Regions from separate parts of the Peribacillus sp. CSMR9 genome, predicted to be linked through region 2. Evidence: riboswitches for the same ligand, from Rfam matches in the RefSeq annotation. Region 2 holds a riboswitch; the other holds the start of a gene.

Region 1 (4,441 bases), on a different contig from region 2:
TTAGGTGAAAAAGAGGTTGCTATGGTTATTTCTCGAGATATCACTGAACGTTTAAAAACAGAAGAATTACTGCGAAAATCAGAGAAGCTTGATGTGGTAGGAAAATTAGCTACAGCAATAGCTCATGAAATTCGAAATCCACTAACAACTATTAAAGGATTTATACAACTAATACAATCAATGAAAAATAAAGAAAATCAGTGGTACATAGATGTAATATCATCAGAAATTGAACAAATAGAAGTAATCACAAATAGATTTATGATAGTAGCTAAACCACAAGCAGTAAAGGTTCAACTCAATAATTTGAGCATGTTAGCAGAACAAGTTATAACGCTATTGCAACCTCAAGCAATGATGAAAAATATACAGATCAGAACAGAGCTTAAATCAGAAATTCCCTACATACCTTGTGAAGGAAACCAAATAAAACAAGTGTTTATCAATATCTTAGAAAATGCAATTGAAGCGATGTCAACGGGAGGAGAAATTTTGGTTCAAATCGATACACTTGATAGTCATCAAGTAAGTATTTGTTTTATCGATCAAGGATGTGGGATTCCAAGAGAACGTATCCCATATCTTGGAGAACCTTTTTATAGTATCAAAGAAAAAGGGGTTGGCTTAGGGTTAATGATCTGCTATGAAATTGTGAAAGCACATCAAGGAAAGATAGTTATTGAAAGTGAAATGAATAAAGGAACAACAGTTAATGTTATTCTTCCCATCTATTTTCTTTCTTATCAAAGGATTCTTTTAATTTCTTTCATGGGAAAGGCTTTTCGGTGATTACATACGTCGGTGTCGACTGGATATGACTACTTACAAATATTGAATGATTGGTATATCTTATACAATATTTTATGTAATCTTTATATCACTTTTGGATTGCATATTATCACGATTTTCTTAGTTTCTTTTGACATGGAGAGGATTGACCGTGACGACGGCAATATCCACACAGAATAACTAGATGTTGATCCGTAATTCTCTCAATTAGTTGATTTTGTTTGTTTTGCATTTTAAAATTCATAGTAGGGCTTCCTCCTTAAGAATTTGAGTTTAGTTAAGTATTTATGTTTAAGAAATTTACGCTTTAAGTTTTTTTGTAGCTTCTATTAAGCTGCTTTTTGTAAACTGATTTTTTGCTTTTCTAGTGTATAGACATAGAAGAACCCCGAGTAATGGACCTTTTTCGAAGTGTCCATTATTCGGGGTATAGTTCATGAAAGGGTGTTTTATTTAGATACAGGTATGACTGCACCTTTATATTTTTTAGTAATGAAGTCTTGTATTTCTTTAGAGCGAAGTACTTCTACTAACGCTTTTACTGTCTCTTTATTTTCATCGCCCTTACGTACAGTGATAATGTTTGCATATGGATTATCTTCACCCGATTCAACAGCGATTGGGTCTTTAAGCGGATCTAGCCCTGCATCTAACGCATAGTTCGCATTAATAACAACCGCATCACCTTCGTTGTTATTATAAATTTGAGGTAATAGGCCACCTTCTATATCTGCATTAAAAGTTAAGTTTTTAGGATTTTCTACAATATCATTAATCGTAGCTTCTGTTTTATTGATGCCTTCTTTTAGCTTAATAACGCCTTCTTTTTCAAAAATAGATAGAATACGTCCTTGTTCAGCTACAGCATTACGCATAATAACTGTACCGTTTTTTGGAAGATCTTTTAAGCTATCATACTTTTTAGAGTAAATGCCGATTGGCTCAATATGAATAGCACCCGCATTTACAAAGTCATAGTCTGGATTCTCTTTTAACACTGATTTAAGATATGGAACGTGTTGGAAATAATTTGCATCAATCTCTTTATCAGCTAACGCTGTGTTCGGAATAATATAATCTTGGAATGTTTTAATTTCTAAATCAATTCCCTTTTCCTTTAATAATGGCTTTGCCTCTTCTAAAATTTCAGCATGTGGAATGTTTGATGCACCCACAAGGATTTTCTTTTCTTTGTCTGAAGAATCTGATCCGCTGTTAGTCGTACCGCAAGCTGCTAAACTTAATACTAATGCTGAGGAAACTGCTAAAGTTGATATCCACTTTTTCATAATTCATTTCTCCCTTATCGTTTATCTATTTTTGTTGTACATATATCACCTATAAATTGAATAAAACACAATGACTAAACATCATTATTATTGAGCTGAAACCCTTCAAGATATAACAAATTACCTAAACCACCTGCACCAGCCCCAGCAACCAACTAGAAGGATTGTTGTAACTGTAATACCTGAAATTAATGCTGGCAGCAGCTCTTAGTATGTTAGTTTGTAGGGGAAAGGAAAGTTTTTTCTCCTCAAAAAAACCTTTCTACACATGAGTAGAAAGGTTGGTTAAACAATCCTTTCTCTCATCTTCCAAAGCACATTGCTTTGCAGGAATTGGCACCATATCAGTTAATTAACTGACGGTTGCCGGGCTTCACAGGGCACAGTCCCTCCACCTCTCTTGATAAGAGTCAAACATTATATTCAATTAAACGAAATATTTTAAATTCAGTAAATATAGTATGAGAGTGATCTTATCATGACCATATGGTAGTGTCAATCAAAAAATTGTTCAATTAATTTGAATTTGCGGATGATTGTGTTAAATGTTTTATTCCTGTAGCCCTTACGATTGCTTGTTCCAGGCCCTGCAGAAGCCTTCACTATCAAGAAGCGTGATAAAAAACATCTATTGAATTAAATTCATGCATAACTATTATTAAGACGAAAGTTCTGATTTTTTTCGTATCAAACTACGCAGATAATTACATGGGAAATATGTCCGCGGCTATTTCGATTTCGACCGAAAAAAGCGATTTGGAAAAATCCCAAATCGCTTTTTTATAGTATTATTTTTTAGGTGTTTTATTTAAAATAAAGCGTAGTTCATTGATATCATCATCAGATAGGGCATCTTCCTGAATGAATTGGACAAGCATGGATTTCAGGGTACCTCCATAGATACGGTTGATAAATGATTCGGTCTCGGCACGCTGGCACTCTTCCTGTGTATAGAGCGGGTAAAAGGTGTAAATTCTTAGATTTTTATCGACACCTACTACATCTTTTTGAACCAATCGATCGAGAAGAGTGCGTATGGTTTTCGGCTTCCAATCGGTACTCTCCTGTAAGGAAACTATGATGTCATTTGCTGTTTGAGGGGCTTTATCCCAAAGCACGTTCATGATTTCCCATTCTGATTCTGATATGCTAGGAATGTTTTTCTCCATTTTTCTCCCCTCCATTTTCTTTATAGATTCCTAAATCTTTTAAAATTGATAAAGTAATTTCTCCCGCCTTGCTTCCAGATGAATCATCTTCATTTTGTATATTGGTAGCAAAGAAATAAGTATCGTTCTTCGTCTCTACATACCCGATAAACCAACCATTGATGTTTTTTCCATTCACTGTTCCTGTACCTGTTTTTCCTGATAGGCGAGCTTCCTCATTCTTTTCTAAGAGCAGGGCGTCCTTCACAGCTTGGATATGCATTTCCTTATATCGCAATTGATTGTAATAAAAGGCTTTCAGCAGTTGGACTTGCTCGACTGGAGAAATTTTCAATGAGGATTCGAGCCAGAATTCACCCAATTCCCCAGATACATCGGAATTTCCATAGTTTATCGCTTGCAGATTGGATTGTATTGTTTCAAATCCCGTTCTGCGATCTAATTCTTGGAAATACCAGTTTACCGAATTTTGTAAAGCGGATGAGACATCCTGATCCTTATTCCAAGCTTCATAGGGTTGCTCATTCCCATCCCAGGAAAGAGTGGATTCTTCGGGTGATATCACATTTGATTCTAGTGCAAATAAGGCACTATAGATTTTGTATGTGGAATCGGGTGATACCCGCAAAGTACTTTTCTCTTCATTATAAATGCGATATTGCTGTGCGTTATGATCATATAAAACAAAGCTTCCTTCATACCCTTTAAAGAATTGATGTAAATCCTCATAAACTACTCTGTCATTTTTAAAATAGTATCGGTCTTTTTCCGTCGCAAATGCGAAAACGAAAGGTAATTGGATTGTCAAAATGATACTGGCCAACACATAAATAAAGACGCTTTTTCTTATCGATTTTTTTGTGGAATGCTTATAGGCAGAAATTTGTTCAATTCGTTTTTTGATTTGAAGCTTGGAACCGTTTAATTGTGTCACTAACTGTAGATTACTTGACCGTTTTGAAAGATCCAAAAAATTAATGATAGTATTTCCATATTCACTAAAAGAGTTATCATCAAGTAACTGTAAAACAGATGTATCACATGCGATTTCCCGATCCAATCTCATTTCTCTAAAAGCAAGCCAAACAAGGGGATTAAACCAATAAATGATTTGATAGAACAATATCAAGTAATTTGTCAGCAAATCCTTGTTTTTATAGTGATTCAGTTCATGAAGAAAGATATACTCGTAAT
Region 2 (4,441 bases):
ATAGGAGACAGTTTCTTGGCTGTTTTTAATTCAAAAGTATAGATTGGATAATACTATATGTTCTGTAAATATGACTTCCTATGCGGACATGTGAAGAGCAGATTTGGTTTGCCTGGCGCTTCAGGCTAATGTGGCTTTTACAGCAGTGAGATCGTAATGGTTGATTTTTTGCTCAGATTAGTCAGTTTATAAAGAAAGGACCAAGCAAGGGCTTGGTCCTTTTGGTACAATTTATTATGCCGTCGGGCCGCCAAGTTCTTCGATTTCACTTGGAACGCTTCCGAATTTTTTAAAGTTTGCACGGAATTGGGCAGCAAGAGCTGTAGCTGCTTGTGTATATGCAGCAGAATCTTCCCAAGTCTTGATTGGTTGAAGCACTTCATCAGGAACACCAGGAACATGAAGTGGAATATCCAAACCAAAGATATCGTCTTTAATTGTCTCGATATTTGCTAATTCGCCTTCAAGTGCCGCTTGTACCATCGCGCGAGTGTAAGCAAGTTTCATACGGCTGCCAGTTCCGTATGCACCGCCAGTCCATCCAGTGTTGACAAGGTATACTTTTGCGTTGTGCTCGTCAATTTTATCTCCAAGCATTTCAGCATAGCGTGTAGCGGGAAGCGGTAAGAATGGTGAACCGAAACATGTTGAAAATGTAGCTTCCGGTGAAGTTACTCCTCTTTCAGTACCAGCCAATTTACTTGTGTACCCACTTAGGAAATGGAACATTGCCTGTTCCTTGGAAAGCTTGCTGATTGGAGGCAGTACGCCTGAAGCATCAGCTGTTAAGAAAATGATTGTATTTGGGTGTCCTGCGATACTTGGGCTCACGATGTTATCGATCGCTTGCATTTGGTATGCAGCACGAGTGTTTTCTGTTAATGAACTATCATCATAGTTCGCTTCACGTGTTTCAGGATCAACAACTACGTTTTCCAATACGGCACCGAAACGGATCGCATCGAAAATTTGTGGTTCTTTTTCGCGTGAAAGGTTGATCGTTTTCGCATAGCAGCCGCCTTCGATGTTGAATACACCGTTAGAAGACCAGCCGTGCTCGTCATCGCCAATCAGTTTACGATTAGTGTCTGCGGATAACGTTGTTTTACCTGTACCGGACAGTCCGAAGAATAAAGCGACGTCCCCTTCACGTCCTACGTTAGCAGAGCAATGCATTGGAAGGATTCCAGCCTCTGGAAGTAAGTAGTTCATGATCGAGAAGATCGATTTTTTCATTTCTCCTGCATATTCCGTTCCGCCGATAAGGATGGTGCGGCGTTCAAATGAAACGATGATGAAAGTTTCAGAAGAAGTTCCGTCCACTTCTGGATCTGCTTTGAAATTAGGTGCCGAAAGTATTGTGAATTCTGATTCGTGACCTCTTAGTTCCTCTTCGTTTGGACGGATGAACAAAGTATGGGCGAAAAGATTATGCCAAGCATATTCATTAACAACTTGGATAGGAAGGCGTGATGATTCGTCTGCACCAGCGAAACCTTTGAAAACAAAAATCTCTTCTTTTGCTTTTAGGTAGTCAACTACTTTATTATATAGTTTATTGAACACATCTTCGGAAATTGGCCGGTTCACTGAACCCCAATCGACTTTATCTTTAACAGATGCTTCTTCCACGATATATTTATCTTTAGGTGAACGACCAGTATATTTGCCGGTTTCAGCTTTTACTGCGCCAGTTGATGTTAAAACGCCTTCGTTTCTGCTCAATACCTTTTCAACCAATTGAGGAACTGAAAGTTGAGTTTGAACATTGTTTCCTGTTAATAATTGGTGTAACTCATTAGAAACATCTACAGAATTCATATATGAGGTACCTTCCTTTGTTTAAGTTTTTATATTACAATTAGTATAACACATTCATTTAAATAGTCTATACTATTTATTTTTTTTTGTGATAATTTTCAACTGGCCGCATTAATCAATTTAAATGGGAAGGAACCGAGTCAGGATGATCGCATATACTTTCATGGAAGCATCTTAATTTTGAATGGTAAATCATGATGCCTTTCCAATTCTTGTTCTCAATGTTCTATTATTAATGGCAATTTTCATTATTTCTATTCGCCCCGGCTTGGAAACCCTTTAAAGACGTTGAACCAACACGTATTTTCACGTGAACGCCATTCTGGGGGAAATGTTCTTTTTTAGAAAAGCATTGACAAATTCCAACCAGATACGATAATATCTTAAATTGTACGGATTCTCTTATCCCGAGTTGGTGGAGGGACAGGCCCTTTGAAACCCAGCAACCTGCCATATTGAACTTGACTCCAAGATCGATCGCCGAAAATAAAGCGATGGTTCTTCAAGGAATAGTGGTGATGGTGCTAACCTGAGCAAGGTAAAAAACCCTTGAACGATAAGAGTGAAAGGATAGAAGACAGAATTTTAAACCTTTCCTCATTTGCCAGGGAAGGTTTTTGTGTTTTTAATAAGTAATTCTGTGTCTATAGTTGAAACTAATGAGGGAAACGAGTTCCGTAAAAAATCAGGCTTATGCCTACAACATACTAACTTCCAAGGAGGAAATATGATGTCAAAGAAACGTCTATTTACTTCTGAATCTGTTACAGAGGGCCATCCGGACAAGATTTGTGATCAGATTTCAGATTCCATTTTAGATGCTATCCTTGCTAAGGATGCAAATGCACGTGTTGCGTGCGAAACAAGTGTAACAACAGGTCTTGTACTTGTTGCTGGAGAAATTACAACATCCGCTTACGTGGATATTCCGCGTATCGTTCGTGATACGATTGCAGGAATTGGCTACACACGTGCGAAATACGGTTTCGATGCTGAAACTTGTGCTGTATTAAGTTCAATTGATGAGCAGTCTGCCGATATCGCAGCTGGCGTCGATAAAGCATTGGAAGCTCGTGAAGGAAACATGTCAGAGGAAGAAATCGATGCAATCGGTGCAGGGGACCAAGGTCTTATGTTCGGATTTGCCTGTAATGAAACTGAAGAGCTTATGCCGCTTCCGATCTCATTGGCACATAAACTTTCATTCCGCCTGGCTCAAGTTCGTAAAGATGAAACGCTTGCTTACTTACGCCCTGATGGTAAAACACAGGTAACTGTGGAGTATGATGAGAATAACCGTCCTGTACGTGTAGATACGATCGTTATCTCTACACAGCATGATGCAGAAATTACGCTTGAACAAATTCAAGCAGATTTAAAAGAACATGTGATCAAAGCAGTTGTTCCAGCTGAATTGATCGATGCTGAAACTAAGTACTTCATCAACCCGACTGGCCGTTTCGTAATTGGCGGACCTCAAGGGGATGCTGGTCTTACTGGACGTAAAATCATCGTTGATACGTATGGCGGATACGCTCGTCACGGCGGCGGTGCATTCTCTGGTAAGGATGCTACTAAAGTTGACCGTTCTGCGGCATATGCTGCTCGTTACGTTGCGAAAAACATCGTGGCAGCTGGCCTTGCTGACAAAGCGGAAGTTCAATTGGCATACGCAATTGGTGTGGCAGAGCCTGTATCGATCTCGATTGATACGTTCGGAACTGGTACTGTTAGCGAAGAAGTCCTTGTTGACCTAGTTCGCGCTAACTTCGACCTTCGTCCAGCCGGTATCATCAAAATGCTTGATCTTCGTCGCCCGATTTACAAACAAACAGCTGCATACGGACACTTTGGCCGTACAGATGTCGATCTTCCATGGGAACGCACAGATAAAGCAGAAACATTAAAAGCACAAGCATAATCAATAAATGAAAAGGTGTCCCGCTTATAGCGGACACCTTTTTTTATTGATTTATTTTGCCGTCAGAGGGAATAATTCAAGAAATCCCATAGAAATCCACTCACGTGCATATACTCGTGAGATTAGTGCGTTTACTCGTGAGTTTGGTGCGTATACTCATGAGAATGGGCGTTTACTCGTGAGATTGGCTCGTTTACTCGTGAGTTTAGTGCGAATACTGGTGAGTTTGGCTCGTTTACTCGTGAGTTTGGTGCGAATACTCGTGAGTTTAGTGCGAATACTCGTGAGTTTAGTGCGAATACTCGTGAGTTTGGCTCGTTTACTCGTGAGATTAGTGCGAATACTCGTGAGATTGGTTCATTTACTCGTGAATTTGGCTCATATACTCGTGAGTTCGTAAGTTTGGTGCGTACCTATAAGTTCCCGCTATATTCAGTTTATTTTATACGTTCTGCCGTTTTGTAGTATTGCCCTTTTTCAGCATATTCGCGTACGATACGTTCCATATCCTGACGGTCTTCTTCGTTGATTTCACGAATGACCTTAGCTGGGCGTCCGAATGCCAACATGTTCGGTGGAATGACTTTGCCTTGGGGAACGAGACTGCCTGCACCTATAAAAGCCCCTTCGCCGATTTCCGCTGCATCAAGCACAATCGAGCCCATGCCGATCAAAGCTCCTTTTCGGATTTTACAGCTA

The links. Region 2 has a riboswitch for S-adenosylmethionine ahead of metK (methionine adenosyltransferase). Riboswitches for the same ligand answer to the same signal wherever they lie in the genome.
Region 1: linked by a shared signal. The riboswitch ahead of N9I19_RS22315 (ABC transporter permease) and the one ahead of metK (methionine adenosyltransferase) in region 2 are both predicted to bind S-adenosylmethionine.

The regions. Positions count from the first base shown of each region.
Region 1 covers NZ_JAOPHO010000089.1:4,287-8,727, reverse strand. The annotation lists partial or broken gene N9I19_RS22325 (ATP-binding protein) at 1-789, shown strand, start outside; gene N9I19_RS22320 (MetQ/NlpA family ABC transporter substrate-binding protein) at 1,239-2,078, opposite strand; partial or broken gene N9I19_RS22315 (ABC transporter permease) at 2,156-2,285, opposite strand; SAM riboswitch class I at 2,378-2,488, opposite strand; gene blaI (penicillinase repressor BlaI) at 2,867-3,247, opposite strand; gene N9I19_RS22305 (BlaR1 family beta-lactam sensor/signal transducer) at 3,228-4,441, opposite strand, start outside.
Region 2 covers NZ_JAOPHO010000041.1:20,924-25,364, forward strand. The annotation lists gene pckA (phosphoenolpyruvate carboxykinase (ATP)) at 235-1,821, opposite strand; SAM riboswitch class I at 2,221-2,384, shown strand; gene metK (methionine adenosyltransferase) at 2,549-3,742, shown strand; gene N9I19_RS16775 (gamma carbonic anhydrase) at 4,180-4,441, opposite strand, start outside.